Regions from separate parts of the Hydrogenophaga sp. LT287 genome, predicted to be linked through region 4. Evidence: predicted binding sites of a transcription regulator. Region 4 holds the regulator's gene; each other region holds the start of a gene.
The links. The regulator FNR, encoded in region 4, switches genes on or off when oxygen is low (the NO sensors DNR and NnrR bind a similar motif). The targets are predictions, from matches to a motif close to TTGATNNNNATCAA.
Positions count from the first base shown of each region.

Region 1: AC0GNR_RS07860 (ribonucleoside triphosphate reductase) is a predicted target of FNR. The motif match lies at 4,185-4,198, and genes of this name have one in related genera.
Region 2: AC0GNR_RS13160 (universal stress protein) is a predicted target of FNR. The motif match lies at 4,704-4,717, and genes of this name have one in related genera.
Region 3: AC0GNR_RS09335 (universal stress protein) is a predicted target of FNR. The motif match lies at 3,522-3,535, and genes of this name have one in related genera.

Region 1 covers NZ_JBVPZC010000007.1:33,802-40,918, forward strand. Annotated here, with positions in the region: gene AC0GNR_RS07845 (DUF1513 domain-containing protein) at 1-1,082, shown strand, start outside; gene AC0GNR_RS07850 (anaerobic ribonucleoside-triphosphate reductase activating protein) at 1,104-1,853, opposite strand; gene nrdD (anaerobic ribonucleoside-triphosphate reductase) at 1,810-2,001, opposite strand; gene AC0GNR_RS07860 (ribonucleoside triphosphate reductase) at 2,038-4,059, opposite strand; partial or broken gene AC0GNR_RS07865 (acyl-CoA dehydrogenase family protein) at 4,258-5,553, shown strand; gene AC0GNR_RS07870 (alkene reductase) at 5,792-6,895, shown strand; gene AC0GNR_RS07875 (hypothetical protein) at 6,922-7,117, shown strand, end outside.
Region 2 covers NZ_JBVPZC010000017.1:25,618-32,734, forward strand. Annotated here, with positions in the region: gene AC0GNR_RS13130 (glutathione peroxidase) at 1-59, opposite strand, end outside; gene AC0GNR_RS13135 (carboxymuconolactone decarboxylase family protein) at 56-589, opposite strand; gene AC0GNR_RS13140 (thiolase family protein) at 586-1,761, opposite strand; gene AC0GNR_RS13145 (3-hydroxyacyl-CoA dehydrogenase) at 1,758-2,663, opposite strand; gene AC0GNR_RS13150 (fumarylacetoacetate hydrolase family protein) at 2,683-3,528, opposite strand; gene AC0GNR_RS13155 (amidohydrolase family protein) at 3,525-4,601, opposite strand; gene AC0GNR_RS13160 (universal stress protein) at 4,826-5,872, shown strand; gene AC0GNR_RS13165 (TetR/AcrR family transcriptional regulator) at 5,901-6,695, opposite strand; gene AC0GNR_RS13170 (ATP-dependent acyl-CoA ligase) at 6,842-7,117, shown strand, end outside.
Region 3 covers NZ_JBVPZC010000009.1:50,469-57,585, forward strand. Annotated here, with positions in the region: gene AC0GNR_RS09325 (NADH-ubiquinone oxidoreductase-F iron-sulfur binding region domain-containing protein) at 1-694, shown strand, start outside; gene fdhF (formate dehydrogenase subunit alpha) at 691-3,501, shown strand; gene AC0GNR_RS09335 (universal stress protein) at 3,637-4,074, shown strand; gene AC0GNR_RS09340 (ABC transporter substrate-binding protein) at 4,159-5,289, opposite strand; gene AC0GNR_RS09345 (excinuclease ABC subunit UvrA) at 5,419-7,117, shown strand, end outside.
Region 4 covers NZ_JBVPZC010000018.1:52,426-59,542, reverse strand. Annotated here, with positions in the region: gene aceA (isocitrate lyase) at 1-508, opposite strand, end outside; gene AC0GNR_RS13625 (DMT family transporter) at 892-1,818, shown strand; gene AC0GNR_RS13620 (sulfite exporter TauE/SafE family protein) at 1,840-2,499, opposite strand; gene hemN (oxygen-independent coproporphyrinogen III oxidase) at 2,574-3,953, opposite strand; gene fnr (fumarate/nitrate reduction transcriptional regulator Fnr) at 4,136-4,855, shown strand; gene AC0GNR_RS13605 (hypothetical protein) at 4,965-5,258, opposite strand; gene AC0GNR_RS13600 (hypothetical protein) at 5,340-5,636, opposite strand; gene ccoG (cytochrome c oxidase accessory protein CcoG) at 5,680-7,053, opposite strand.

The sequences.
Region 1 (7,117 bases), on a different contig from region 4:
GGGCCCCACCCCTGCCATCCCGGGTGCGCCTGGCCGCCGCCTGGCGCAGCCACGGCAACACCCCCGACTGCGGCCGCGACTGCGACCAGGTGGGTGTGCTTGAACTCGACTGGGCTGCGCGCGAGGTGCGCGTGGCCGCCCACCTGCCGGTGCAGGGGCGTGCCCACGGTCTGCTGCCCGAGCCCGGCGGCGGTTTCCTCGCCGTCGCCACCCGGCCCGGCCGCTGGCTGCTGCGCTGCGACCCACTGGGTGAGCTGCAGACCCGGCACCTGATCGACGCCGAAACCCCGCACCGCACCCTGGGTGGCCACGTGCTGGCGAGCGCCGACGGGCAGTGGCTCTACACCACCGAAACCGACACCCGCGACGGCCGTGGCTGGATCGGTGTGCGCGACCACCGCACGCTGCAACGGGTCGCGCAATGGCCCAGCCACGGCCTGGACCCGCACCACATGGCACTGGACGCTGGCGGGGCGCTGCTGGTCGTCAACGGGGGCATTCCGCGCACCGCCAGCGGCCAGAAAACCCGGCTGGAGGCCATGGACCCGTCGCTGGTGCGGCTGGAGCCGCGGAGCGGCGCGCTGCTGGGTCAGTGGCGGCTGGGCGACCCGCGCCTGAGCCTGCGCCATGTGGCCTGGGGCCTGCCGGTGGGCCCCGGCGACGGCACACCGGCGCGCGCGCCGCTGCTGGGCATCGCGCTGCAGGCCGAACACGACGAGGCCGCCCAGCGCCGCGACGCGCCCGTGCTGGCGCTCTGGGACGGGCAGGACCTGCGGCTGGCCAGCCGCGGCATCGCCGGGAATGGCTACGCGGGCGACATCGCGCCCGGTCCCGGTGGTGGCTTCATCGTGAGCGGCCAGCGCAGCCACGAAGGCCTGCTCTGGCACCCCGACGCACCGGACCGCTGGACCACCATCGCACGGCTCACCGAACCCTGCGCGCTGGCGCCCTGGCCGGGAAGCGGCGGGGTGCTGATGGGCGCGAGCCGCGGGGTCGGCTTCTGGCACCCGGCCCTGCCACCGGCCATGCTGGCCTGGCCCGGCGCCATGACGCCCGACAACCACTGGGTCGTGCTGGGCTGAGCCACCCGCCAGGGCGGCGCTTCAGCGGCATTCGAACCGGGCAAACCGCGCGGCCAGGGCGGCCAGGTCCTCCGCGTCGAGCACCGGGGCAGCCAGGCCCGGGCTGCGGCAGGTCTGCAGCACCCAGTGCGACACCGCCTGCGCGGCCAACGCGTCGGCCAGGCGGAACAGGTCATCCCGCCCGAACAGGCCGGCGTGCCAGGTGGTGCGGCACTCCAGCGCCACCCCGCTGTGCTGCAGCAGGCGCAGGCTGCGTGCCGCGCGCGCGCCGCCGCCGCGTGTGCCGGTGACCTGGTCGTGGCGGTGTTGCGGCGCCTTGATGTCCAGCCCGACCCAGTCCAGCTGCGGCAACACCCGCTGCAGTCGCTCGGGGTACATGCCGCCGGTGTGCAGGCCGGTGGCAAAACCGAGCGCGCGCACCTCGGCCAGGGCCGGGCCCAGCGCCGCCTGCAGCGTGGGCTCGCCGCCCGAGAACACCACGCCGTCGAGCAGCCCGCGGCGCTGCCGCAGGAAGCCGTGCACCGCCTGCCACGACAGGGCCCCCGGAACCGCGGCGTCGAGCAGCCCCGGGTTGTGGCAGTACACGCAGCGCCACGGACAGCCCTGCAGGAACACCACCGCCGCCAGCCGGCCCGGGAAATCAACCCCGGTCAGCCGCGTGAGTCCGCCGATGCGCAGCGCCTGCGCACCACGGGTCGCGGGTGGTGGTGCGGCGGTGCCCGCGACCTCAGGCGCGGTCGGCCGGCTCGGCAAAGAATCGGCGTTCGGCATGTTCGCCCTGTTTGCCCCGGTTGAAGCTGCTGACCGGCCGGTGGTAGCCCATGACGCGGGTCCAGACCTCGCAGGGCTGGCGTTCGTCGTCGCGCAGGGACATGTCAGCGGCCGTTGACCTGACGGCCGATGGGGTGGATGTGTTCATGGGTGTTTCCTTTTGGGGTGGTTGAAAGACGGGGCATCAAGCGGCCTGCAGCTGGCGTTTGGCGGCCAGCTTCTCAGCGTCGCAGACCGGACAGAACGGGTGCTCGCCCGCGAGGTAGCCGTGGGTGGGGCAGATGGAGAAGGTGGGGGTGACGGTGATGTAGGGCAGGCGGAAGTTCGTCAGCGCGCGCTGCACCAGCGCGCGGCAGGCCTCGCCGCTGGTCAGGCGTTCACCCATGTACAGGTGCAGCACGGTGCCGCCGGTGTACTTGCGCTGCAGCGGGGCCTGGCGCTCCAGCGCCTCGAACGGGTCGTCGGTGAAGCCCACGGGCAGCTGCGAAGAGTTGGTGTAGTAGGGCTGCTCGGGCGTGCCGGCCTGCAGGATCGCGGGCCAGCGCTTGCGGTCTTCGCGGGCGAAGCGGTAGGTGGTGCCCTCCGCGGGCGTGGCCTCCAGGTTGTACAGGTGGCCGGTCTCCTCCTGGAAGGCCACGATGCGTTCGCGCACGTGGTCGAGGAAGCGCAGCGCGAAGGCGTGGCCGTCGTCGGTGGTGATGTCGTGCGCGTCGCCGGTGAAGTTGCGCACCATCTCGTTGATGCCGTTCACGCCCAGGGTGCTGAAGTGGTTGCGCAGCGTGCCCAGGTAGCGTTTGGTGTACGGGAACAGGCCCTGGTCCATCAGGCGCTGGATCAGCTTGCGCTTGGTCTCCAGGCTCTGTTGGCCCAACGCCAGCAGGCGGTCGAGCGCGGCCAGCAGGCCGGCCTCGTCGCCCGCGTGCACATGCCCCAGGCGCGCGCAGTTCACCGTGACCACGCCCAGGCTGCCGGTCTGCTCGGCGCTGCCGAACAGGCCGTTGCCGCGCTTGAGCAGCTCGCGCAGATCAAGCTGCAGGCGACAGCACATGGAGCGCACCATGTTCGGCTGCAGCTCGGAGTTGATGAAGTTCTGGAAGTACGGCAGGCCGTACTTGGCCGTCATGTCGAACAGGCGCCGCGCGTTCTCGCTCTCCCAGGGGAAATCGGGCGTGATGTTGTAGGTGGGGATGGGGAAGGTGAAGACCCGCCCCTTGGCGTCGCCCTCGGTCATCACCTCGATGTAGGCGCGGTTGATCAGGTCCATCTCGGCCTGCAGATCGCCGTAGCAGAACGGCATTTCCTGCCCGGCGATCACCGGCACCTGCTCGCGCAGGTCGTCGGGGCAGACCCAGTCGAAGGTGAGGTTGGTGAAGGGCGTCTGCGTGCCCCAGCGCGAGGGCACGTTGAGGTTGTAGATCAGCTCCTGGATGCACTGGCGCACGGCCGCGTAATCCATGCCGTCCTGGCGCACATAGGGCGCCATGTAGGTGTCGAACGACGAGAAGGCCTGCGCGCCGGCCCACTCGTTCTGCAGCGTGCCCAGGAAGTTCACGATCTGCCCCACGGCCGAGGACATGTGTTTCGGCGGCCCCGACTCCACCTTGCCCGGCACGCCGTTGAGGCCTTCGTTGAGCAGGGTGCGCAACGACCAGCCCGCGCAGTAGCCGCTGAGCATGTCGAGGTCGTGGATGTGGAGGTCGCCCTCGCGGTGCGCCTGCCCGATCTCGGGCGTGTAGACGTGCGAAAGCCAGTAGTTGGCCGTGACCTTGCCGGCCACGTTCAGGATCAGCCCGCCCAGCGAATAACCCTGGTTGGCGTTGGCGTTCACGCGCCAGTCGGCGCGCGTGAGGTACTCGTTGATCGACGATTCCACATCCACCAGCGTCTGCTGGTCGGCGCGCAGCGTGGCGTGCTGCTCGCGGTAGACGATGTAGGCGCGCGCGGTCTGGAGGTGGTTGGCCGCGATCAGCGTCTGTTCGACCACGTCCTGGATCGGCTCGATGCCGGGCGGCGCACCCTTGAAGCGGTGGATCAGCACCTTGACCACCTGGGCACACAACAGCGCGGCTTCGGCGCCGTCGAACTCGCCGCTGGCCTGGCCGGCCCGCGCCAGCGCGGACCGGATCTTGTCGGCATCGAAGGCCTCGCGCAGGCCCGAACGCTTGATCACCTCCCTTGGAAGACTGACCACCATCGCATCTTTCATAGCTCTCGCCTCCTGGATCAAAAACACTACCTATGGTGTTCAAGATACCCGCCAGACACCATAGGTAGTTTGATTTGACGCAAGGTCGACGCAGCTTCCAACGCCGTTTCAGGCCTTTCACCGGCTTGATCTGCGTCAACCGGGTGCGGCTGTCACGCGCGTTCTGACAGGACCGCGCTGAGCCTGAAGAATCCCGGCATGGACTTCGATCACAGCCCCCGGGCGCAGGCGCTCCAGCAGCAGCTGGAGACCTTCATGCACACCTACCTGCTGCCGCACAACGCGGCCTGGCACCAGGCGGTGCAGCAGGGGGACTACCCGCCACCCTTCCTCGAAGACCTGAAGACCCTGGCGCGCGAGGAAGGGCTGTGGAACCTGTTCCTGCCCGGGCTGCGCGAAGACGAGCCCGGCACCCGGCTGGGCAACCTCGACTACGCGCCGCTGGCCGAGGCCATGGGCCAACTGCACTGGGCGGCCGAGGTGTTCAACTGCAGCGCGCCCGACACCGGCAACATGGAGCTGCTGCACCGCTTCGCCACATCCGCGCAGCGCACGCAGTGGCTCACGCCGCTGCTCCATGGAACGGTCCGATCCGCCTTCGCCATGTCCGAACCCGACGTGGCCTCGTCGGACCCGACCAACCTGCAGACCACGGTGCGGCGCGAGGGCGACGACCTCGTGCTCAACGGCCGCAAGTGGTTCATCACCGGCGTGGCGCACCCGCATTGCAGGCTGTTGATCGTGATGGCGCGCAACGCGCCCGATCACAGCGCCGCGGCCGAGACCCGGCACCACTAGCACAGCATGGTGCTGGTGCCGCTGGACACGCCGGGCGTGGACGTGGTGCGCAACATCAGCGTGGTGCACCACCACGCGCCCGAGGGGCATGGCGAGATCGTGTTCCGCCAAGTGCGCGTGCCGGCCGACCACCTGCTCGGCGGCTGGGGCGAAGGCTTTGCGATGGCGCAGGCTCGGCTGGGGCCGGGCCGCGTGCACCACTGCATGCGCACCATCGGCCAGTGCGAGCTGGTGCTGGCACTCGCCACCGAACGCGCGCTGGAGCGCCAGACCTTCGGCAAATACCTGGCGGACTACGCCAACGTCCAGGAGTGGATCGCACGGTCGCGCATCGAGATCGACCAGGCGCGCCTGCTGGTGCTGCGCTGCGCCTGGCTGCTCGACCACCCGGAGCGCACCGAGCCCGCGGCCTTGCGCGCGCAGGTGGCCGCGATCAAGGTGGTGGCCGCGGGCCTGCAGACCCGCGTGGTGGACCGCGCGATGCAGATCTTCGGTGCCATGGGCCTCTCGCCCGACACGCCGCTGGCGCAGTTCTGGACCTGGGGCCGCGCCCTGCACCTGCTCGACGGGCCCGACGAAGTCCACCTGCGCAGCGTGGCGCGCCACGAACTGGAGCGGGCACGCGCGCGCATGGGCGCGTCTTCAGCCTACTTCACCACGCCCGAGCAGATGCGCACACCGCCGCACCTTCGTTAGCCGCCCCTGCTTTTCGCGGATCGTCAACCCGTGACCTCGTGACCGGGACGGCAGCCGATCCAACAGAAAGGCGAACCTCTTGCAAAGCCTTCACGCATCCGTTGGCAGACCTGAAGCACAGGGCGTGCAGCGCGGCGGCCACAAAACCGTCCCGCGCCCGGGCCTTGTCCAGCGGTTGCTGGCAGGCGCGCCGGTTTGGCCGTAGGCTGTACCCTTCGTTTCCATTTTCTGTTGAACCATGACCACCCTTTTCGACCCCCTACAAGCCGGCGGCCTGCACCTCGCCAACCGCATCGTCATGGCGCCGCTCACCCGCAACCGCGCGCCCGACGCCATCCCGACGCCGCTGATGGCCGAGTACTATGCGCAGCGCGCCAGTGCCGGCCTGCTGATCACCGAAGCCACCGCCATCACCCAGCAAGGCCAGGGCTACGCCGACGTGCCCGGCCTGTATGGCACCGAGCAGCTCGATGGCTGGAAGCGCGTGACGAAAGCGGTGCACGCCGCTGGCGGCAAAATCGTCACCCAGCTCTGGCATGTGGGCCGCGTCTCGCACACCGACCTGCAGCCCCACTTCCAGAAGCCGGTTGCGCCCTCGGCCATCCGCGCCCACACCAAGACCGTGCTGATCAAGGACGGCGTGCCGACCTTCGTCGACACCTCCGAGCCGCGCGCGCTCGACGCCGAAGAAATCCCCGGCATCGTGCAGGACTACCGCCACGCCGCGATGAACGCCATCACCGCCGGCTTCGACGGGGTGGAGATCCACGCCGCCAACGGCTACCTGATCGACCAGTTCCTGAAAACCGGCAGCAACCAGCGCACCGACGACTACGGCGGCAGCATCACCAACCGCGCACGCCTGCTGCTCGAAGTGGTGGCCGCCGTCACGGACGCCATCGGCGGCGCACGCACCGGCATCCGCCTCTCGCCGGTGACGCCGGCCAACGACGTGGTGGACGCCGATCCGCAGCCGCTGTTCGAGTACGTGGTCCGCAAACTGGCTCCGCATCACCTGGCCTATGTGCACATCATCGAAGGCGCCACCGGCGGCCCGCGCGAACTGCCCGAGCGCCCCTTCGACTACGCGGCACTGAAATCCGCCTACCGCGCAGCGGGTGGCCAAGGTGCCTGGATGGTGAACAACGGCTACGACCTGCCGCTGGCCGAGCAGGCGTTGGCCGACGGTGCCGACCTGGTGGCTTTTGGCAAGGCCTACATCGCCAACCCGGATCTGGTGGCACGGTTGAAGGCCGGTGGCCCATTCAACACGCCGGACAAAAACACCTTCTACGGTGGCGGCGCTGAAGGCTACACCGACTACCCGACCCTCACCGACTGAATCGCGTCCGCCCTGCGGCGGCCATCGTGCGGCCCGCCACGGCAGAGAGCGAGCGGCATGGCGCAGCGGCAGGCGTCGTTGCCCAGGTGCGGCGCGTACCCGCGGGCGCGCTCGGTCTGGTGGGGGCCGGTGGGATCGGCATTGCGTTGACGGTGGCGATGGATCTGTTCCACGACGACGAAGCCGCCACCCTCATCCTGGCCATCTTTGCGCTCGTGGTGT
Region 2 (7,117 bases), on a different contig from region 4:
AGGCTGGTGTCGGAGCCGTTCAAGGCTTGAACAGGAATGCCGAAAATCGATGAGCTCACGGTGGCATTTCCTCGTAGGCTTGTTGAACCAGAGTCATGCGGCCGCCCGCCAGCATCAACGCGCAGAACATCTGCAGCTCCACGGTTTCAGCGGTCGAAAAGTGCGCCGCCAGCGCGGCAAAATGGGATTCATCAACGGCGTGTGCGTCGGCCGCGAACAGCTCGGCATAGGTCAGTGCCGCGCGCTCGGCAGGCGTGAAGTGCTCGCTGCCGGTCTGCAGGCAGTTGAGGGCTTCAATGTCTTGCGCGTCCACGCGGTCGCTCTTGCGCGCCAGCTGGCAGGCCTGGCACTGCGTGATGCTGGCGATGCGCAGGCGCACCAGCTCCCGCAGGCGCGAGTCCAGCACCCCATGGTTGTGGAACTGGTCCAGCAGCGCCAGCCAGGCCAGCGCCGCCTGCGGCCGGTGGGCCCACACCTGCACCGGCACGGTGGAACTGAGCATGCGGGTGTCCACGCCCCGCTGCACGGCCTCACCCAGTGGCGCCGGAAAATCGGCCAGCGGAACCAGCGGCAAACGCGCCACGGTCACAGACGCTCGATCAGCGTGGCGGTGGCCATGCCACCAGCGCAACAGATGGCCTGCAGCGCATAGCGGCCACCGCGGCGCTCCAGCTCGTGCAGCATCGAGGTCATGATGCGCGCACCACTGGCCCCCAGGGGGTGGCCCAGCGCGATGGCGCCGCCATTGACATTCAACCGCTCGGCGGACACACCCAGCTCCTTCATCCACACCATCGGCACCGGCGCGAACGCTTCGTTGATTTCAAAGAGGTCGATGTCGTCCATCGTGAGGCCCGCCTGTGCCAGCACTTTGCGGGTGGCCGCGATCGGCCCCGTCAGCATCAGCGTGGGGTCGGAGCCCACCGTGGTCATGGCGCGAATGCGGGCGCGGGGTTTGAGACCCAGCGACTCGGCCTTGGCCGAGGACATCAGCAGCAACGCGGCCGCACCATCGGAAATCTGTGACGAGTTCCCGGCGGTCAGGCGCCCGTCTGGGCGAAAACTGGTCTTGAGGGTCGCCAGCTTTTCAGCCGCCGTACCTGGACGGATCGTTTCATCCGCAGAGAACAGCTGCGCCTCGCCCTCGGCGCTCTTCTCACGCACTTGCGCCACAGGCACCGACACGATTTCTTTCTGGAAATGGCCAGCCAGCGCGGCGGCGGCCGCACGGCGGTGGCTTTCCACCGCGAACGCATCGAGTTCCTCCCGCACCAGTCCCCACTGATCGCACAGACGTTCAGCGGCTTCGCCTTGTCCCGTCATTTCGTAACGGTCGGCGGCCATCCAGCCAAAAGCCTCGCCGTGGATGCTGCGGTTGCTGCCCATGGGCACCCGGCTCATGTTCTCGGCACCGCCGGCCACGACCACGTCGGCCGATCCGAAGGCAATCAGGCCTGCGGCCACGTGCACGGCCTCCTCACCCGAACCGCATTTGCGATCAATCGTCAGGCCGGGAATCGAGCAAGGCCAGCCGGCACCCAGCAGTGCGGTGCGTGCAATGTTGGCCGACTGTTCGCCCACCTGGGTGACGCAGCCGAAAATGACGTCGTCCACCACTTCCGGTTCAAGCCCGGCACGGGTGATGAGTTCGTCCAGCACCACGGCCCCCAGGTGATCGGCGCGAACGCCCGCCAGACTGCCCTTGAATTTTCCGACGGGCGTGCGAACCGCACCGACGATCACGACATCAGCGCGGCTCACAGAACGCTCGCTTTCAGGCCGGAGCCGGGAATCCGCTGGCCCTTGTCGTCGTACTGGTAGACGCCCGCGCCGGTCTTTCGGCCGTGGCGACCGGAGGCCACCATCTTGATGATCAGGGGGCACGGGCGGAACTTGTCACCCAGTGTGGAATGCAGGTAGCGCAGCACCGACAGCCGGGTGTCCCATCCGGTCAGATCGCCCAGCTCCAGCGGTCCCATCGGATGGTTGAAACCCATGCGCAGCGCGGTGTCGATGTCTTCGGCGGTGGCCACGCCCTCTTGCAGCATCCACATCGCTTCGTTGCCCAGCATGGCCGACATGCGGCTGGTGGTCAGGCCGGGGGACTCGTTGACGATGATCGACGTCTTGCCCAAGGCATCGCTGTACTCACGGGACTTGGCCACCGTTTCGTCGCTGGTAGCGATGCCGCGCACCAGTTCGACCAGTTTCATTTTGTGCACCGGGTTGAAGAAGTGCATGCCCACCACGCGCTCGGGGTTGGGCACGGCCGTGGCGATCTCGGTCACGCTCAGCGCAGAGGTGTTGCTGGCGATGATGGCGTCGGGCAGCATGTGGGCGGCGGCCGTGGCCACCACCTGCTTCTTCACCACGATGTTTTCGGTCACGGTCTCGACCAGCAACGCCGCCCCTGCGGATGCCGTGGCCAGATCACCTTGCGTGGTGAGACGCGCCTTGGCGGCCTCGGCCACCGCAGCATCGAGTTTGCCGAGGCGAACGCCGTCGTCCAGGATCTTGGCGACGGCGGCGAGCGCCTTGGCGGCCGCGGCCTCGTTGCTGTCCACCAGCACGGTGGTGAACCCCGAACTGGCGAAGGCGTGTGCGATGCCAGTGCCCATGAGGCCGCCACCGACGACGACCACTTTGTTTTGCGTGATGCTCATTTGCTGTCTTTCTGAATGTTTATTGCTTCGCCGTGACGGTGTTGCGCAGGACACCAATGCCCGGAATTTCGGCCTCGACCACGTCACCCACCTGGAGAAACTTGCCGGAACCCTGCGCCGTGCCGGCGGGCGAACCGGTGAACATGACATCGCCGCTTTCGAAGCTCGAACGTTCGTCCACAAACTTCACCAGCTCCGCCACATCCCAGGTCATCTCGGCGGTGTCGCCGTCCTGCCGAAGCTCGCCATTCACGCGCAGCAAAAGACGGAGCGACAACTTGCCTGCAGAGGGAAATTCATCGCGGGTCACGATCCAGGGTCCGAGTCCCGTGGTCTGGTCGCCGCTTTTGGCTGCAAACAGGTCCATCCCCACACCGGGCGGGCCACTGCGCTGCAGATCACGCGAACTCACGTCGTTGCCCACGGTATACCCCAACACACTGGCGATCGGGTCCTGGCGATTGACCACATCACCGATCACCACCACCAGCTCCACTTCGTGGTCCAGCTCCTGGGTCAAGGGGGGATAACGCAGCGCGTCGTTGGCACCGATGATTGCGCCGTAGGCCTTTAGGAAGGCGATGGGCTGGCTGTGGCTTTTGATGCCGAAGTCCGCCGCGAGGTGCTTGGCGTAGTTGGCGCCCGCCACCACCACCCGGTTGGTCTTTTCGATCGGGGGCAGAAGTCTCACCGAACCCATGAGCAGCACCGCCCCGGTGAACCGCAGCGCGGACACCCCCTCACCACGCGTGACCGCCGGCCCCCAATCGGGCACGCCGCCCTCGATCGGGCGAAGCTCCCCTCGTTCGGTATCCACCAGCGCCCAGAACGGTGCGCCGCCATCGGAGCAGCGTGCGAGTTTCATGCGACGACTTTGGTGGCAGGTTTGCCCAGCTTGGCCGGATCGAGATGCAGCAGTTCACACGCGTTTTTCCAGCGGATTTTCTGCAGGTCGTCATCCGACAGACGAAGGCCATCGGTCAGGTCGTGGCGAACGGCGTCACTGCCACCAAAGTTGCTGCCATACAGCACGCGGTCGGCGCCGATGATGTCGACCAGGGCCTGGCGCATCGGCACTTCGTGCAGCTCCACGTCAAACCAGAAGTTCTTCAGGTATTCCTCGACGGGCTTCTTGTTGAATTTCACATCCAGATTGCGGTTGGTCTGGGCCAGACGACCGAGCTGGTAGGGGATGTATCCGCCACCGTGCGTGATGTAGACCTTCAGATCGGGGAAGCGATCCAGCACGCCACCGTTGATCAGGTACCAGAAGAAACGCGTTTCGTCGTAGTTCATCCCCACGATGGCCGTGGTCTCGTACTTGTCGTGGTCGGCCTGCATGCCCCAGGTAACCGACTGGTTGTAGCCGTGAATGAAGATCGGCAGATCCAGGTCGCACATCGTTTTCCAGACCACATCGAGTTGCGGCGAATCGGCTTCCAGACCGCCGAAGTTCGCGCCACCAGCCACCAGGCCTTTGGCACCCAGCTCGGTGCAGGCACGGCGAATTTCCTTCGCCGCATCGTGCGGTGCATTCAGCGGCGCATGGGCCCAGAACATCAGGCGGTCTGGCGCTGCCGAGCAGTAGTCGGCCAGGATGTCATTGACTTTGGTGGCAAAACGGACCGAGAACTCGGGGTCGGCCCAGTACATGTAGCAGTGCGAAGGGACCGACAGCACTTGCGCGTTCTGGCCCGCGGCGTCCATGCCGTTCAGGCGGTTTTTCGGATCAGCCCAACGCGCCATGTATTCCTCGACGCTCGGACCATTGCCGGCGCGCACAGCCGCCTTGCGCTCGGGCGAGCCGAGGCGCAGCACCCAGTGGCCGACGCGAAGTTTGACATCGCCGTCCGGATGCCTTTCGAAGAACGGCCCCCAGAACGGGTGCTGGTTGTAGTAACCGGGTAGCGGTGCGTGGGCGTGGAGATCGATCAGCATGGTGGTTCTTTCAGGTTCAGGCGTAGCCAAAGGGGCAGACGCGGATGTCGTTTCGTGTGTCACCGAAGCAGTCGCGGTACATGCCAGACATTCGACATGGATTTGCGCTGCATCAATGCGATATTAATCAGAAAATGCGATTCTGTTCAAGTTATCGAAAACACTGAGATCACGATCTGACCCGATGCAGGTACTCTGCACACTGTCTTGCATGGAGATTTTTTATGTACAAACACCTGCTGGTTGCCTTGGACGACACCCCACTCGGGGTGACCACCGTGAACCGTTCGGTTGAATTCGCGCGCGTCCTGGGAGCTCGAATCACCTTTTTTTACGCCGCACCCGACCTGACCGCCACCGGCGAAGGTGCCATGCTGTTTTCCCTCGACCGGCAGGCATTCAGCGACGAGAGCGATATGCCCCGGCATGCGGTGCTGCTCAAAGCGAGCAACGCGGCCAGAATCGGTGGCGTGGTGTGCTCGACAGACGCCAGCGTCAGCGACCACCCGGCCCAGGCCATTCTTGACGCAGCACACCGGCATGCCTGCGACCTTCTTTTCGTCAGTTCGCACGGCCGTTTGCCGGGTTTGCGGGGTTGGCTGCACGGCAGTGTGACCCACCGCCTGCTGCAGATCGCCGACCTGCCGGTGCATGTGGCCAGCATAGAGTCGAATGACGATGAGGCCGACGCCAACCGTGCACTCGCCATCGTGCTGGGAGAACATCGCTCCATCGCTGCGGTACTGAGTGGACTTCAGCAACTGGACCAAGCCGGGCGCATCAACGGCAAGGCGCCCGATCTGGGGTTGATGCACCTGATGGTCGACTACCTCCGCCAGTGTCCGGCGAAATTGCACCACCCCAAGGAAGAGACATTCATTTTTCGTTTGCTCCGGCAACACACGGACGAGCACAACGCCGTGCTGGACGAACTGGAGCGACAGCACACCCTGGAAAACGCGTTGGTTGACAGCTTGTCCGACGCCCTGTCCCGGCAGGAGCGCGGACAGCCAGACGCCCAGGCAGCCATCAGCGCAGCGGTTCAGCGCCTCAGTGGCGCCATCTGGGAACACATGTCTCTTGAAGAGTCCGTGATTTTCCCGGCAGCCCGTCGCCATCTCTCCAGCGCCGAATGGTCAACGGTCTACCAGGCTTTCACGGCCCATGAGGACCCGCTGCGTACCCAGCCGTCCGAGGTGCCGGTCAAGCAGTTGTTCGCACGCATTGCGACCGCTTTGAGGCAGGACACGTCAGATCCCTCACCGGAGTGAGGGCCACGCAAGGTGGATGCCGTTCGGTTCAGCGCCGGGCTCGCGGGGAAGCGCCCATCGTCAAGGACTCCACCATCCGTCCGATGCGCCGGGGCACCGTCTTTCGATCCGTGTCTCCCGGGACCAGTTGCTCGCTGAGCACGTAGCGTATCAACATTTCACACACGAGCTCCCGGTCGAGCTTGACGCCAAGACGTGCTTCCCAAGCGTCAAACACCACGGCCAACACATCCTGGAATCTGACGACAGAATCGTGGAAGATGCGCCGAAAAAACCCCAGGGCGTACTCGGGCGCCACAACGAGCAGCCGGCGCGCCCGGCCGTGCTCCAGGTAGTGATCCAGATAGCGAACCAGTGCTGCAAAGCGTTCGTCGGGGTCTTCGTAGGCCTCGACGGCTTCGGCCAGTGCCACATGAAACCGTTCCCGTTTGTGTCGTGAGAAAGCATCCAGCAGCTCATCTTGCGACGCAAAGTAGCGGTAGAACGTTCCCCGAGAAACATCAGCCGCCCGGCAGACATCCAAAATAGAAATGCGCTCCGCGCCGGATTCCAACACGATGTTTTCGGTGGCCGCCAGGATGTTCGCAATGGTCTGCTCGGATCGCCGATTGCTGCGCACGCGCCGGACACCTTCCGGCACCACGGTCGCCGGCTTTTTTTCTGGCACCGCGACAGCGGCCAAGGGCTTTTTTGCCACCGATGCAGCAACGACTTTTTTCGCCACTCTGGGACGGGGCTTGCCCTCGGGTTGGGCGTCAGGTTCGGCTTCTACGTCCAAAGCCAGAGCGACTGAGGTTTGTTTCTTCGCACTCTTGAGACTCATTTCCATACTTTCTGAAGGTCGGTGAAGTTGCTGCAACGGGGCAAAGTCAAGGGTTTACCAGCACATCCGTTGTGAAATCTGCATTTAGAATTCTTGTCTATATACAGAATAATCTGTGGCTTTCGTCACGGTTTGGAGCTTTTCACATGGCAGGCATTGGCAACCCAGACACATGGTCTCTCGGTCAACAGGATACGGTCATTGCAGCGCTTGAACGCGCGGTAGCGAAACACCCTGACCGGGTTCTGCTCGACTTTTCGGGTGAATTTCATACTTACGGTGAGGTGGATCGCCAATCGACCCGCTTGGCCCATTCGTTTGCAGCACTCGGTGTGCAAGCTGGGCAAACCGTGGTGACGATGCTCGACAACAACGTCGACGCGGTGCTCTGCTGGTTCGCCATCAACAAGCTTTGCGCTGTC
Region 3 (7,117 bases), on a different contig from region 4:
GCGCCCGCCCATCGTGGCCACGCACGGCGTGTTTGGCCGGCCCACGCTGGCCCACAACCTGGAAACGCTCTGGTGGCTGCCCGACATTGTGGCCAAGGGCGGTGCCTGGCTGGCGGCGCAGGGCCTGCGCGGGCGCAGCGGATTGCGGCGTTTCTCGGTCTCGGGCCGCGTGCGCCAGCCCGGCGTTTACCTGGCGCCGGCGGGCATCACGCTGCGCGAGCTGGTGGAGCAGCACGCCGGCGGCATGGCCGAGGGCCATACGCTCTACGCCTACTTGCCCGGTGGCGCTTCGGGCGGCATTTTGCCGGCGGCGCTGGCCGATGTGCCGCTGGACTTTGACACCCTGGCCGAGCACGGCGCGTTCATCGGTTCCATGGCGGTGGTGGTGCTCGGCCAGCACGACACGGCGCGCGGCGCTGCGCTCAACCTGATGCAATTTTTTGAACACGAGTCGTGCGGCCAGTGCACGCCGTGCCGCGCCGGCACCACCAAGGCCGTGGCGCTGATGCAGGCCCCGGTGTGGGACGCGTCTCTGCTCGGCGAGCTCTCGCAGGTGATGCGCGACGCCTCCATTTGCGGCCTGGGCCAGGCCGCGCCCAACCCGGTGGACGCGGTGCTGCGCTACTTTGCACACGAAGTGAACGGCAGTAACGCCAACGCCACCGACTCCACCGCCGCTGAGGTGACCGCATGAATGCCGCAGACCTGTCCGAAAATCAGGCCCCTGTGGCCTTCACGCTCAACGGCCAGCCGGTGGAAGCTGCGCCGGGCGAAAGCCTTTTGAAGGTGGCGCAGCGCGTGGGCGTGGCCATTCCCCACCTGTGCCACACCGATGGCCTGCGCAGCCCCGGCAACTGCCGCGCCTGCGTGGTGGAGGTGGCGGGCGAACGCGTGCTGGCACCTTCGTGTTGCCGCTCACCGCAGCCAGGCATGGTGGTGTCCACCCAAAGCCCGCGCGCCATCGCCGCCCAAAAGACCGTGCTCGAACTCTTGTTGTCTGACGCGCCCAACACCCAGGCGCTCAAGCACGACAGCGAGCTGGCCCACTGGGCGCAGGTGGCCGGCGCTCAGCCCGGGCGTTTCCCGGCGCGCGCGCCGGTGCCGTCAGACACCAGCCACCCGGCCATGGCGGTCAACCTGGACGCCTGCATCCAGTGCACGCGCTGCATCCGCGCCTGCCGCGAGACGCAGGGCAACGACGTGCTGGGCCTGGCGTTTCGCGGCGGCCATGCGCAGATCGTGTTTGACCAGGGCGACCCCATGGGTGCCAGCACCTGCGTGGCTTGCGGTGAATGTGTGCAGGCCTGCCCCACCGGTGCCATTGCCCCCGCCAATGGTGCGTACGCCAAGGCTTCGCAGCAGCAGGTGGATTCGCTCTGCCCGTTTTGTGGCGTGGGCTGCCAGCTGACCTACTTTGTGTCCGACGGAAAGATCGAACACGTAGAAGGCCAGGCCGGCCCGGCCAACGAAGGCCGACTGTGTGTGAAAGGCCGTTTTGGTTTTGACTACGCCCACAGCCCAGAGCGCTTGACCAAGCCGCTGATCCGCCGCTCCGACGCACCCAAAGACCCGCTCAACGTGATGCGCCGCGACTGGCGCGAACTGTTCCGCGAGGCCAGCTGGGACGAAGCGCTGTACGCTGCTGCTGCCGGCTTCCAGCGCGCAATGCTCAGTACCACCGCGCGCGGGCGCCTGGGGCCGGTGGCGGGCTTCGGTTCGGCCAAGGGCACCAACGAAGAGGCCTACCTGTTCCAGAAACTCATCCGCACCGCGTTTGGCACGCACAACGTGGACCACTGCACCCGGCTGTGCCATGCCTCCAGCGTGGCCGCGCTGATGGAAGGCCTGGGGTCGGCCGTGGTCACCAACCCGCTGCGCGATGTGCAGCACGCCGACTTCGTGCTCATCATCGGCGCCAACCCGGCGCAAAACCACCCGGTGGGTGCCACCTGGATCAAGAACGCAGTGAAAAAAGGCACGCGGCTGGTGCTGGCCGACCCGCGCCGAACCGAGCTGGCCCGCATCGCGTGGAAGCACCTCGGCTTTCAGCCGGGCACCGACGTGGCCTTGCTCAATGCGATGCTGCACACCATCGTTTTTGAAGGCCTGGCGAACACCGCTTACATCGAGCAGCACACGCTGGACTTTGCCCAGCTCAAGGCCCATGTGGCCGACTTTTCGCCCGAAGCCATGGCACCGGTGTGCGGCATCGACGGCGCCACCTTGCGCGAGGTGGCCCGCGCCTACGCCACCGCAGGCAACAGCATGATTCTGTGGGGCATGGGCGTGAGCCAGCACACCCACGGCACCGACAACGCGCGCTGCCTCATCGCCCTGTCGCTCATCACCGGCCAGATTGGGCGCCCCGGCACCGGCTTGCACCCGCTGCGCGGGCAAAACAACGTGCAGGGCGCGAGCGACGCGGGCCTGATTCCCATGGTGTTGCCCGACTACCAGCGCGTGAGCGAGCCCACCGTGCGCGCCCAAGCCGAACAGCTCTGGGGTGTGCCGCCCGGCACGCTGGGCAGCGAGCCCGGCCTGACCGTGGTGGAAATCGTCAACGCGGCTTTTGACGGGCAGATCCGCGCCATGCTGGTCCAGGGCGAAAACCCCGCCATGAGCGACCCCGACGCGACCCATGCCCGCGAGGCCCTGGCCCGGCTGCAGCATCTGGTGGTGCAGGACATCTTTTTGACCGAGACCGCCAGCCTGGCCGACGTGGTGCTGCCCGCCACCGCCTGGCCTGAGAAAACCGGCAGCGTGACCAACACCGACCGCTGCGTGCAGCTCGGCCGCAAGGCTGTGCCGGCGCCCGGTGAGGCGCGGGCCGACGCCTGGATCACCGAACAACTGGCGCAGCGCCTTGGCCTGGGCTGGGCCTACGCCGTGGCGCCCGACGGCACGGCCAGCGCGCAAGCCAGCGAAGGCGTTGGCGCCGTGTTTGAAGAAATGCGCGCGCTCATGCCCAGCATCGCTGGCCTGTCGTGGGCGAGGCTGCAGCGCGAGGGCGCCGTCACCTACCCGGTGGCCCACGAAAACGATCCCGGCCACGCGGTGGTGTTCACCGACCAGTTCCCCACGCCCACCGGCAAGGCCCGGCTGGTGCCCGCCGCGCTCACGGCGCCGGCCGAAACGCCCGATGCCGACTACCCGATGGTCCTCATCACCGGGCGCCAGCTGGAACACTGGCACACCGGCAGCATGACGCGGCGCAGCCAGGTGCTGGACGCGGTGGAGCCCGGCCCCGTGGTCAGCCTGCACCCCGACACAGCCGCCCGCAGCGGCCTGGCCGCAGGCGACAACGCCCGGGTGCAATCGCGCCGTGGCAGCGTGGTGCTGGCGGTGCGGCTGGACCAGGGCATGCCACCCGACACCGCGTTCATCCCGTTTGCCTACGCCGAGGCCGCCGCCAACCTGCTGACCAACCCCGCGCTCGACCCGGTGGGCAAGATCGCAGAGCTGAAATACTGCGCGGTCAAGGTGTGTGCGGCCACCGTCTGAGTCAGCTGGCGGGCCGTCTCTTGATACGTCTCAAGCCCCCCGCGTCCCTGGACCGGTAAGATGTTTCTTCGTGGTGGCCGGGCGTTCAACCCCGCTCGGTCACCGGTCATGCCTTCACCCATCCGGAGATCCGCCATGTTCAAAAAAATTCTCGTGCCCACCGACGGCTCCTCGCAAGCGGCCCTCGCGGCCAGCACCGCTGCACAACTGGCCAAAAGCCAGGGCGCCCAGGTGATTGGCGTGTACGTGATCGACCCGTTTCCCTACATCGGCATTGGCGATGCGTCGGCCGTGGGTCTGCAGGCCTACCTGACCGAAGCCAAGGCCGCTGCAGGCCAGGCGCTGGACGCGGTGGGCAAGGTGTGTGCCGCCGAAGGCGTGGCCTTTGCCGGCGACACCATTGAGCGCAACGTGGTGTACGAAGGTATTCTGGAAACCGCAGCAGCCGAAGGCTGTGACCTGGTCGTCATGGGTTCCCACGGCCGCCAGGGCATCAAGGCGCTCATCCTGGGCAGCGTGGCGCAAAAAGTGCTCACACACGCCAAAGTGCCGGTGCTGATCGTCAAGTCCTGAGCGGTAGAGCCCGCGCGCGGCACAGTGGCGAGGCGCCGGAGCCCGCAAGGGGTCCTCGCACCTGTGGAGCGTGGGCCCTTTTCTTCAGCGCCGAAACCGCCCAGAGGCGTCCACGATGGACAGATCAGCGAAATCCAGACCGGTGTGGTTGCTGGCGCTGTAGCTGATCGACAGTCCGCCCATGTTGAAATTGCGAATGGACTCCAGCGCGTCGCGCAGCGCGGTTGGTGTTGGGTTGGGGCCGGCACGGCGCAGGCCTTCCACCAGCACCTTGGCTGCGGCGTAGCCTTCCATCATGGCGGGCGACACGCCGTCCAGCCCCTTGGCTTTGGCCAGGTCCATCGCTTCCTTGATCAGCGGAAAAGCCACCGAACGTTCGTTGGGGAACACCTGGGTCACGATCACGCCGCGAGCGTGTTCGCCCAGCAGCTTGATGAAGCCATCGGACGCGTTGTTGGACAACGTGACCACCTGCGCCCGTGAGCCTGCAGCGCGCACCGCTTTCACCGCGTTGGCGGTGTTGCCAGCAGAGCCGATCACCATCACCGCCTGCGCGTTGCTTTGGTGGACCCGAGGGGCCAGCGCAGAAAAGTCGGGCTTGTCGCGAGGAAACTTCGCTTGCAGCACTGGTTTCAAGCCTGCCTTGTCAAACCCCTTGAGGGCACCCGCAGCCGAGTCGGCACCAAAGGAGTCGTCGGTTTCCAGCAAGGCGATGCGGGTGATGCCGATGCTGGCCAGGTGCTCGATGGCCTTGGCCGCTTCGCGCTGGTAGGTGGCGCGCACGTTGAACACCCAGGGGTTGACCGGCTCGTGCAACACCATGGCGCCGGTGCTGGGGCCCACCAGCGGCACCTTGAGCTCGGCCAGCAGGGGCAGCAGCGCTTGCGAGTGGGGTGTGCCCCGGTTCAGAAACAGCGCCAGCACGCCGCGCTGGGTGACCAGCTCGCGGGCCACCTCGACCGTCACCTTCGGGTCGAACTTGTCATCCACCGAAATCAGCTCCACCTGTTGGCCGTTGATGCCGCCCCGCGCATTCACCGCATCCAGGTAGAGCTTGGCGCCGTCGGTGTTTTCTTTCACGCCCGCAGCCACCGAGCCGGTAAAGCCCGAAGGCTGGCCAATGCGCAGCTGGGCCCATGCGGGGGTGCTCAGGGTGAGGCAAAGGGCCAGGCCCGCGGCCAGCGATGCGACCCCCGAGGGGTTTGTTCTTGTCATGTTTACGTCTCCAACGATAGAACCAGTTTAGGAAGGACTCCTTGTCGTGAAATTGTGGATATGACGTACAGGGCCGCTGGGTTGGCTGCGGCTCCGTAGAATGTTTGGCTCCCCCACTGGAGCCTCTGCATGTCCGACGCTTTCCCGCCCGCCGATCCCTCAGTCGCTGCCACCCCGTCTTCATCCGTTGCGCCTGGCGACGCCGATGGCAACCGCTCTGCCGAAGGCGGCACCGGGCTGATCCGCATCCGCGGCGCCCGCCAGCACAACCTGAAGAACATCGACCTCGACATCCGCACCGGCGAGCTCACGGTGGTCACCGGGCCCAGCGGCTCGGGCAAGTCCAGTCTGGTGTTTGACACGCTGTTTGCCGAAGGCCAGCGCCGCTACGTGGAAACCTTCAGCGCCTACGCGCGCCAGTTTCTCGACCGCATGGACAAGCCGGCCGTGGACCGGGTGGACGGCGTGCCGCCCGCGATCGCCATCGACCAGACCAACCCGGTGCGCAGCTCGCGTTCCACTGTTGGCACGATGACCGAGCTGAACGACCACCTGAAGCTCTTGTTCGCGCGCGGCGCCGATCTTTTTGACCGCGACACCGCGTTGCCAGTGCGGCACGATTCGCCGGAGTCGATCTATGCCGAGCTGCAGAAGCGCTGTGTGGGATTCACCGCCGGGCCGCCCCAAGGTGAATCAGCCCTCTCGGGGGGCAGCGAACCACGCGCAGCGGGGAGCGTGGGGGCAAATGGTTCCGATCCAAGGTTGGTGGTCACGTTTCCAGTCGAATTGCCTGCCAGCACCACGCCCGAAGAAATCGAACAATGGCTTTCCGCCAGCGGCTACACCCGCGTGCAGGCCGAGCGCACCGTGCAGCGTGCGGCACCCGCACCCGATGCGAAGACCGCCAAAACCACCAAGTCCAAAGCGGCCAAGGGCGCCGCCGCCAGCGAAATGGTGAAGGTGCTCGACGTGGTGGCCGACCGCTTCCGCATCGGCACAGCCGAGCCCGCGCGCGTGATGGAAGCCATCGAAGCAGGACTCAAGCGGGGCAGCGGCAAGCTGATGGTCTATGTGTTGCCGGAAGAGGGCGCTGAACACATTTGGAAGTTTTCAACCGGCCTGCATTGCCCCGAAAGCGACATCCGCTACACCGACCCCGCGCCGTCGATGTTTTCGTTCAACTCGGCCGTGGGCGCCTGTGAGGCCTGTCGGGGCTTTGGCCGCGTCATCGGGGTGGACTACGGCCTGGTGATTCCCAACGACAAACTCACGCTGCGTGGCGGCGCCATCAAGGTGTTTCAAACGCCGGCCTGGAAAGAGGCGCAAGACGACCTGATGCGGCACGCCGAAGCGGCGGGCATTCCACGCGACACGCCCTGGAACAAGCTCACGCCCGAGCAGCAGCATTGGGTGAAAACGGGCTCGCCCAACTGGAACGGCAAGTGGAACCAGCACTGGTTTGGTGTGGACCGCTTCTTTGAATACCTGGAAAGCAAGGCCTACAAGATGCACATCCGCGTGCTCTTGTCCAAGTACCGCAGCTACACCGAATGCCCCAGCTGCGGCGGCGCACGCTTGAAGACGGACAGCCTGTTGTGGCGCATCGGCACCAAAGCCCAGGCCGACGCGGTGCTGCCGCCCGAAAAACGCTATTTGCCCAAGGGCGTGAAATGGTCGCGCGCGCAGCTCGAAACCTTGCCCGGCCTGTGCCTGCACGACCTGATGCTGCTGCCGCTGGACAAGCTGCGCGTGTTTTTTGCCGCACTAGACAAGACGCTGGTCCCGGCGGGCTCGGACCTGGCCGGTGCCGGCCAGGCGCAGGCGGTGC
Region 4 (7,117 bases):
GCACGCCGCCGAAACCGGCTTCTGCATCGGCCACGATCGGCAGGAAGTAGTCCACAAACTCGGGCGAACCTGGCTCGATACCGCGGCCCCACTGAATTTCATCAGCGCGCTTAAAGGTGTTGTTGATGCGGCGCACCATGGTGGGCACCGAATCGTAGGCGTACAGCGACTGGTCGGGGTACATGGTCTCGGAAGTGTTGCCATCAGCGGCGACTTGCCAGCCCGACAGGTACACAGCCTCCAAGCCGGCCTTGGCCTGCTGCATGGCCTGACCGGCGGTGATGGCACCAAATGCGTTCACGTAGCCTTTTTTGGCGCCGCCGTTGACCTTGGCCCACAGCTTTTCAGCGCCGTTTTTGGCCAGCGTGTATTCAGGCTGCATGCTGCCGCGCAGACGCACCACGTCGGCGGCGGTGTAGCCGCGCTTGACGCCCTTCCAGCGGGGGTTGGTGGCCCAGTCTTTTTCGAGGGCTTCGATCTGTTGCTGGCGGGTCAGTGTTTGGGACATGAAACTACTCCGTGAGGTTGAGAAAACAGGTTCGGCCACTTGGCTTGCAAGGACAGTGCCGATGAACAGACTTTAAGTCTTATAGAAGAGTTTGAAAAGCTCTTATGTCTTATACAAGACAAATATTTTATCGTTTAAATTCAATGCACTTCCTATGATATTTCTCAATATGGGAATTTGTTTCCCGTAATGAGAAATATTCTTGCATTGCAGCATTTTTATTTTCCACATTATGAAGATCGATGCCCTCATCGTGGGAAACGGATGTGGGGTGGTCCCTGCATGCCTGGGTCCGAACCATGCCAACGCACAACTTCGGTGCTTTGGATGAATCAGGCATGATCCGCAGCCATGCAAATCCAATCCATTCGAAAAGGTGCGCCATGAACCGATGGTGGGCGTACGCCAGCCTGGGCCTGAGCATGGCATTGGTGGGAAGTTATGTGGCGCTATCCAAGCCACTGGTGTTGGTGTTTCCCGTGTTTTTGCTGGCCTGGATGCGCTTTGGCATTGGTGGTCTGGCCATGTGGCGGTGGATGCGCAAGCCCGCCGACGAGGCCCCCATATCAAGCCACACACGCCGCCTGTTGTTTCTGGAGTCGTTCCTGGGCAACTTCCTGTTCTCGATCTGCATGCTGTTTGGGGTAAGCATGACCACCGCTGTGGCCGCGGGCGTGGTCATGTCGTCCATACCCGCCGTGGTGGCTGTGCTCAGCTGGTTGTTTCTACGCGAGCGCATCGGCTGGCGCAGTGCGGCTGGCATTGCTTGTGCGGCCATCGGCATCGGGCTGTTTTCCTTGCAGAAAGCAGACCCGGCCATGCCGGTGCTGGCTGATACGAGTGGCCCCTTCGGCATCAGCCGCAGCTTGCTAGGCAATCTGCTGGTGTTTGCAGCGGTGGTTTGTGAGGCCGCCTACGTGGTCATTGGCAAGCGCTTGACCGATGGTCTGAGCCCCAAGCGCATTTCGGCCATCATCAACCTCTGGGGCTTTGCCCTTGTCACGCCGTTTGGGCTGTGGGCTGCATGGCAGTTTGACTTTGGTGCGGTCCAGGCACCCGTTTGGGGCCTGCTGGTTTTTTACGGTTTGGCCGCCAGTATGTGGACCGTGTGGCTTTGGATGACCGGCCTGAAGACGGTGCCAGCGTCACAAGCCGGCGTGTTCACGGTGATGCTGCCCGTGAGCGCTGCCGCCATTGGCGTGCTGTTCATGGGCGAACGGCTCACAGGCTTGCAAGTGGTGGCGTTTGGCATTGCGCTGCTGGGCCTGGTGCTGGCCACCCTGCCCGGCCGGCGTGCCCGTGCCGGCTGAGGCCCCATTCAGCGACAAAGATCAGGCACACCAGAGCCCGGTGGGGTTGGTGATGCCCATCCACAGGGCCCAGCCCGACGTGGCCGCCAGTGCCAGACCGGCAAGGCGAATGCCCCACGCACCTGAGCGGCCACCGCGCAACCGCAACAGCAGCCAAGGACCTGCGGTAAGCGATATGGATGTGCCGATGGAGAACAGCGCCATGATGGCAGCGCCCTCTGCTGCATTGGCCGACAGGGACGCCACCAGCAAGGCCGAATACAGCAAGCCACAAGGCATGAGTGCCCAAGCGACACCCAACACCACAGGTGCGCGCTGTCCCAGGGAGGCCATCACAGGACGGGCCTTTCGCCAAATCGATTGACCGAGGTTTTCAATCCAGGCGGGCTGGCGGGCCTGCCAGATCAGCACGGCACCGAGCAAAAGAGCGGCCACATGGAACATGGTCCACACAGGGCGCAGCACCGCGGTGTTGGTGCCCAACCAGGCCAGGCCTTGCACCGAGCCGGCGGCAAAGGCGCCGAAGAGTGCGTAGCCCAGCATGCGGCTGAACTGGAAGGTCCACAGCGCGCGGGTGCTGCGCTCACCCGCCGCACGGCTGATGCCCGCGCAAGCCGCGCCGCACATGGCCACGCAGTGGGGCCCGCCCGCGAGGCCCATGAACAGGGCCGTGATCGCCATTGAAGTCTGCATAAGTCACTGTAGCGCAGGCCGGGCACGGGCAACGCCTGCGCCCGCGGTATCCCGCTGAACGCTCAGATGATTTTCGAAAAACGCGCCCGGTCCAGGTCAACCTGCAGGTTCTTGTCAAACACCATAGCGATGGCACGCACGAGAAACCAACCTGTAGTCGTGACCTCGACGCCCGTGTCATCCATGGTGACCAACCCGCTCTCTACAAAGCCGGACAACACTTCCAGCTCACGCGCGAAGTAGGACTTGAAATCGATCAGGTGGCCGAGCTCGATGGATTCGTATTGCAACTGGCCTTGGCACATGAGCGACATGATGACGGAGCGTCGCAACAGGTCATCCCGCGTCAACGCCAGGCCGCGCACGATGGGCAGACGCCCCTGGTCCAACGCGTCGTAGTACTCGTCGAGCGTTTTGGCGTTCTGGCTGTAGGTGGCGCCAATGCGTCCGATGGCCGAAACGCCCAGAGCGATCAAATCGCAATCGGGCTGGGTGCTGTAGCCCTGAAAGTTGCGGTGCAGACGACCTTGGCGCTTGGCCACGGCCAGTGCATCGGTGGGCAAAGCAAAGTGGTCCATGCCCACATACACATACCCCGCGTCCATGAACGCGTCCAGCGAGGCCGACAGCATGGCCAGCTTGTCGCCGCCGCTGGGCAGTTCGGCAGAGATGATGCGGCGCTGTGGCTTGAACCGCGAAGGCAGATGGGCGTAGGCATACAGCGCAATGCGGTCCGGACGCAACTCGTTGACCTGGGCCAAGGTGCGCGCAAAAGATTCCGGGGTTTGCAGGGGCAAACCGTAGATGAGGTCCACATTGACCGACTCAAACCCGATCTTGCGGGCGGTTTCCACCAGGGCAAAAACCTGTTCAGCGGGTTGCACCCGGTGCACCGCTTTTTGCACCGCCGGATCGAAATCCTGCACACCAAAGCTCAAGCGGTTGAAGCCCAGTCTGGCCAACGTCTGCAACCGCTGGTCGGTCACCGTGCGAGGGTCCACTTCAATCGAATACTCACCACCCGGCACCAGCGTGAAATTGCGCCGGATCATCGACATCAGGTCTTCCAGCTCGGCATCGGACAGAAAAGTGGGGGTACCGCCGCCCAGGTGCAGCTGCGACACGCTGTGACCTTGCCCGAAGTGCTGCACCTGCAGCTCCACCTCACGAGACAGATAGCGCAGGTATTCGGCTGCACGTTCGTGGTGCTTCGTGATCACCTTGTTGCAGGCGCAGTAGTAGCAGACCGACTCACAAAACGGAATGTGCACATACAGCGACAGCGGCAGCGCCATGGAACCCACTCGGCGCTGCTCCAGCGCTTGTATATAGTCTTGCTCCGCGAAAGCTTCGACGAATCGGTCTGCCGTCGGGTACGAGGTGTAACGAGGCCCAGGAATGTCGAATCGCTTGAGCAACTCGTTGGAAATAGCATGACTCACAAACAGTTCTCCAGTTCTGAGGGCTGAATGTGCCGCATGAGCGCGCCAGCGCCTTTGATCTTGATCAAGGCCTCGGTCGGACCGGGGGTTGTCCCCAGGATTGCCCCCAGACTCCAGACCGGCCTTTTCTCGACAGTGCTCGGGCCGATGCGTTAAGCTAACCCCGCAATCCTGGAAAAATTATGGACATTCAAAGCATCAAAGTCGCCTGCTCAAGCTGCAACCTGCGGGAGTTGTGCCTGCCCATGGGTCTGAACAGCGAAGAGATAGACAAGCTCGACGCGGTGATTTCCACACGCCGCCGCATCAAGCGCGGCTCCGCGCTCTTCAACACGGGCGACAAGTTCACGTCGCTATTTGCCGTTCGTTCTGGTTTTTTTAAAACCTGCGTTACTACCGCAGACGGCCGTGACCAGGTGACCGGCTTTCAGATGACGGGAGAAATCATTGGCCTGGACGGCATCGTCAGCGACCACCACTCGTGCGACGCGATTGCACTGGAGGACGCCGAGGTGTGCGTGATGCCTTTTGACCAGGTGGAAGAGCTCTCACGCGAATTCACCACCCTGCAACACCACGTCCACAAGATCATGAGCCGCGAGATCGTGCGCGACCACTCGGTGATGCTGCTGCTGGGCAGCATGCGCGCCGAAGAACGGCTGGCGGCTTTCTTGCTCAATCTGGTCCAGCGGCTTCATGCCCGCGGGTTCTCACAGTCCGAGCTGATTTTGCGCATGACCCGCGAAGAGATCGGCAGCTACCTGGGTATGAAGCTCGAAACGGTGAGCCGCACTTTCTCCAAGTTCGTTGACGACGGCATTATCGAAGTGAAACAGCGCTATGTTCACATCAAGAGCACCGAAGGGCTCAAGCAGATCGTGAATCCGCAAACTTGCCGCTGAATCCACCGCGACACACAACGAAAACCTGGGCGAATGCCCAACAAAAAAACCCCGGACAGGCGCATACGCCTCTCCGGGGTTTTTGTTGGCGCTGAAGGCGCTAGCCGTTTCAGCCGCAGCGACCGTTCTTGGCGCAGTCGGTTGGTCGCTCGTCTGCGGGTATCGGGCAACGGTTCACCTCAAATGGCGACATGGCGAGCAAAGTTGTCAAGGCGCTGGAAACCATGGTTGCACCCCAGAACACAAAGAACGCGAGGGTGTAAACCGCTTCCCGCGACAGGGCCAGAGGAGAGCCAAACCAATGCAGATCGCTGGGATCGACAAAAGCAAACACCACCATTTCCAGCACCGCGGCCACCAAAAAAGCAGGCCATGCTATCCACATCAAACGCTGTGTCCACATCGGTGCGGCTCCTCTTCCATATCTGGTTTTGTTAAAGCGACAAGCACCCGGGTACAGCTGCACCGGTAGCCAGGCTGGCCATTATTTTTCAGAGGGCACCAAAGGTGAAGCCGCATGGTTTCGACCCTGATTGGCTGGCTGCACAGCCATCAGCGCATCGATCCTTGCTTGCCCCTCCAGTGCCAGTGCCGCCCTGCGCTCTCGCTCGTAGACCTCCTTGTCAAGCACCGGATCCTGGTCCATCGACGAAATGACCACCATGGTGCTGGTCGCTATCACCCCACACAACAGAAGAGCCGGCACGAACACCACATGTGGAATTCTCCACCAGGGGGTATTTTCATGGCTTGGGGGCTGGGTCAAGGGCGCGTTGCTCATGTTGTAGCTCCGAAATGGGAATGTCAAATGGCGCTGAATGTCGTCAGCGCGGGACCAGGAAGGCAGCTTTCTCGGAAACCTCGACTGGCTCGTCACCAACCGAGCGGATGCTGAACTGGATGGGGTGCGAGCCCGGGTTTGCAGCATCCGGCGGTATCTGAACCCGAATCACGGCCGAGCGGACCTCAGTGGGCAACACCTCGACTTTGTTTTCCGAAGCAATGGTGACACCCGACAGGCCGGACACCGTGATGACGTAGCGCTGTGTGGATTCGGTGGCGTTCATGATTTGCAGCCGGAAGACGTTTTCAATGCGTCCTTGCTCCACCATGCGGGCCAATGCGCCCCGGTCGCGGATCACGTCCACCTTGAGCGGCTTGCGCATGAACAAGCTGACCATCACAGCCAGGGTGATGGCCAGCAGGATACCGGTGTACACCAGCACCCTGGGTCTGAACGCTCGCTTGATCATTTGAGCCGTGGTCCAGCCCTGAGCAACCCCATTCTCGGTGGAGTACTTGATCAAGCCGCGCGGATAACCCACCTTGTCCATGACCTCGTCACACACGTCAATACAGGCACCGCAGCCGATGCATTCGTATTGCAGACCCTTGCGAATGTCGATACCGGTGGGGCAGACCTGGACGCAGAGCGTGCAGTCAACGCAAGAACCCAACCCCAGCGCCAAGGGATCGGCCTTTTTCGATCGCGGACCGCGGGGCTCACCACGCTTTTCGTCGTAGGTGACGATCATGGTGTCTTTGTCAAACATCGCGCTCTGGAAACGCGCGTAGGGGCACATGTACTTGCAGACCTGCTCGCGCATGAACCCTGCGTTGCCGTAGGTGGCAAAGCCGTAGAAAAATACCCAGAAGGTTTGCCAAGGGCCCAAAGACGCGGCCAGCGACAAGGCAGCCAGATCGCGGATGGGCGTGAAATAGCCTACGAAGGTGAAGCCTGTCCAGAGCGCAAAAGCAATCCACAAGGCGTGCTTAAGCCACTTTTTGCCCAGCTTTTGCGCGGAAAAATCAGCCTGATCCAAGCGCATACGGGCCGAGCGATCGCCCTCGACCTTTTTTTCGATCCAGAGAAAAATTTCGGTGTAGACCGTTTGTGGACACGCATAACCACACCAGAGGCGACCCGCCACGGCCGTGAACAAGAACAGGGCCAGTGCAGAAATGACCAACAGCCCGGTCAGGTAAATGAAGTCCTGCGGGTACAGCACCAAGCTGAAGATGTAGAAGCGACGGGCTTCCAGGTCAAAAAGAACCGCTTGACGAGCGTTCCACTCCAGCCAGGGCAAGCCGTAAAACACAATTTGTGTGATCCAGACCGTGATCCAGCGCCAGTTTGAGAACATCCCCGATACAGAGCGCGGGTAGATCTTTTGCCTCGCGGCATACAAAGAAACCATCTCTTCATCGTCGTCTTTGGCGCCCCGAGGGGACACAGCAACGATGGGAATGATGGGCTTGCTG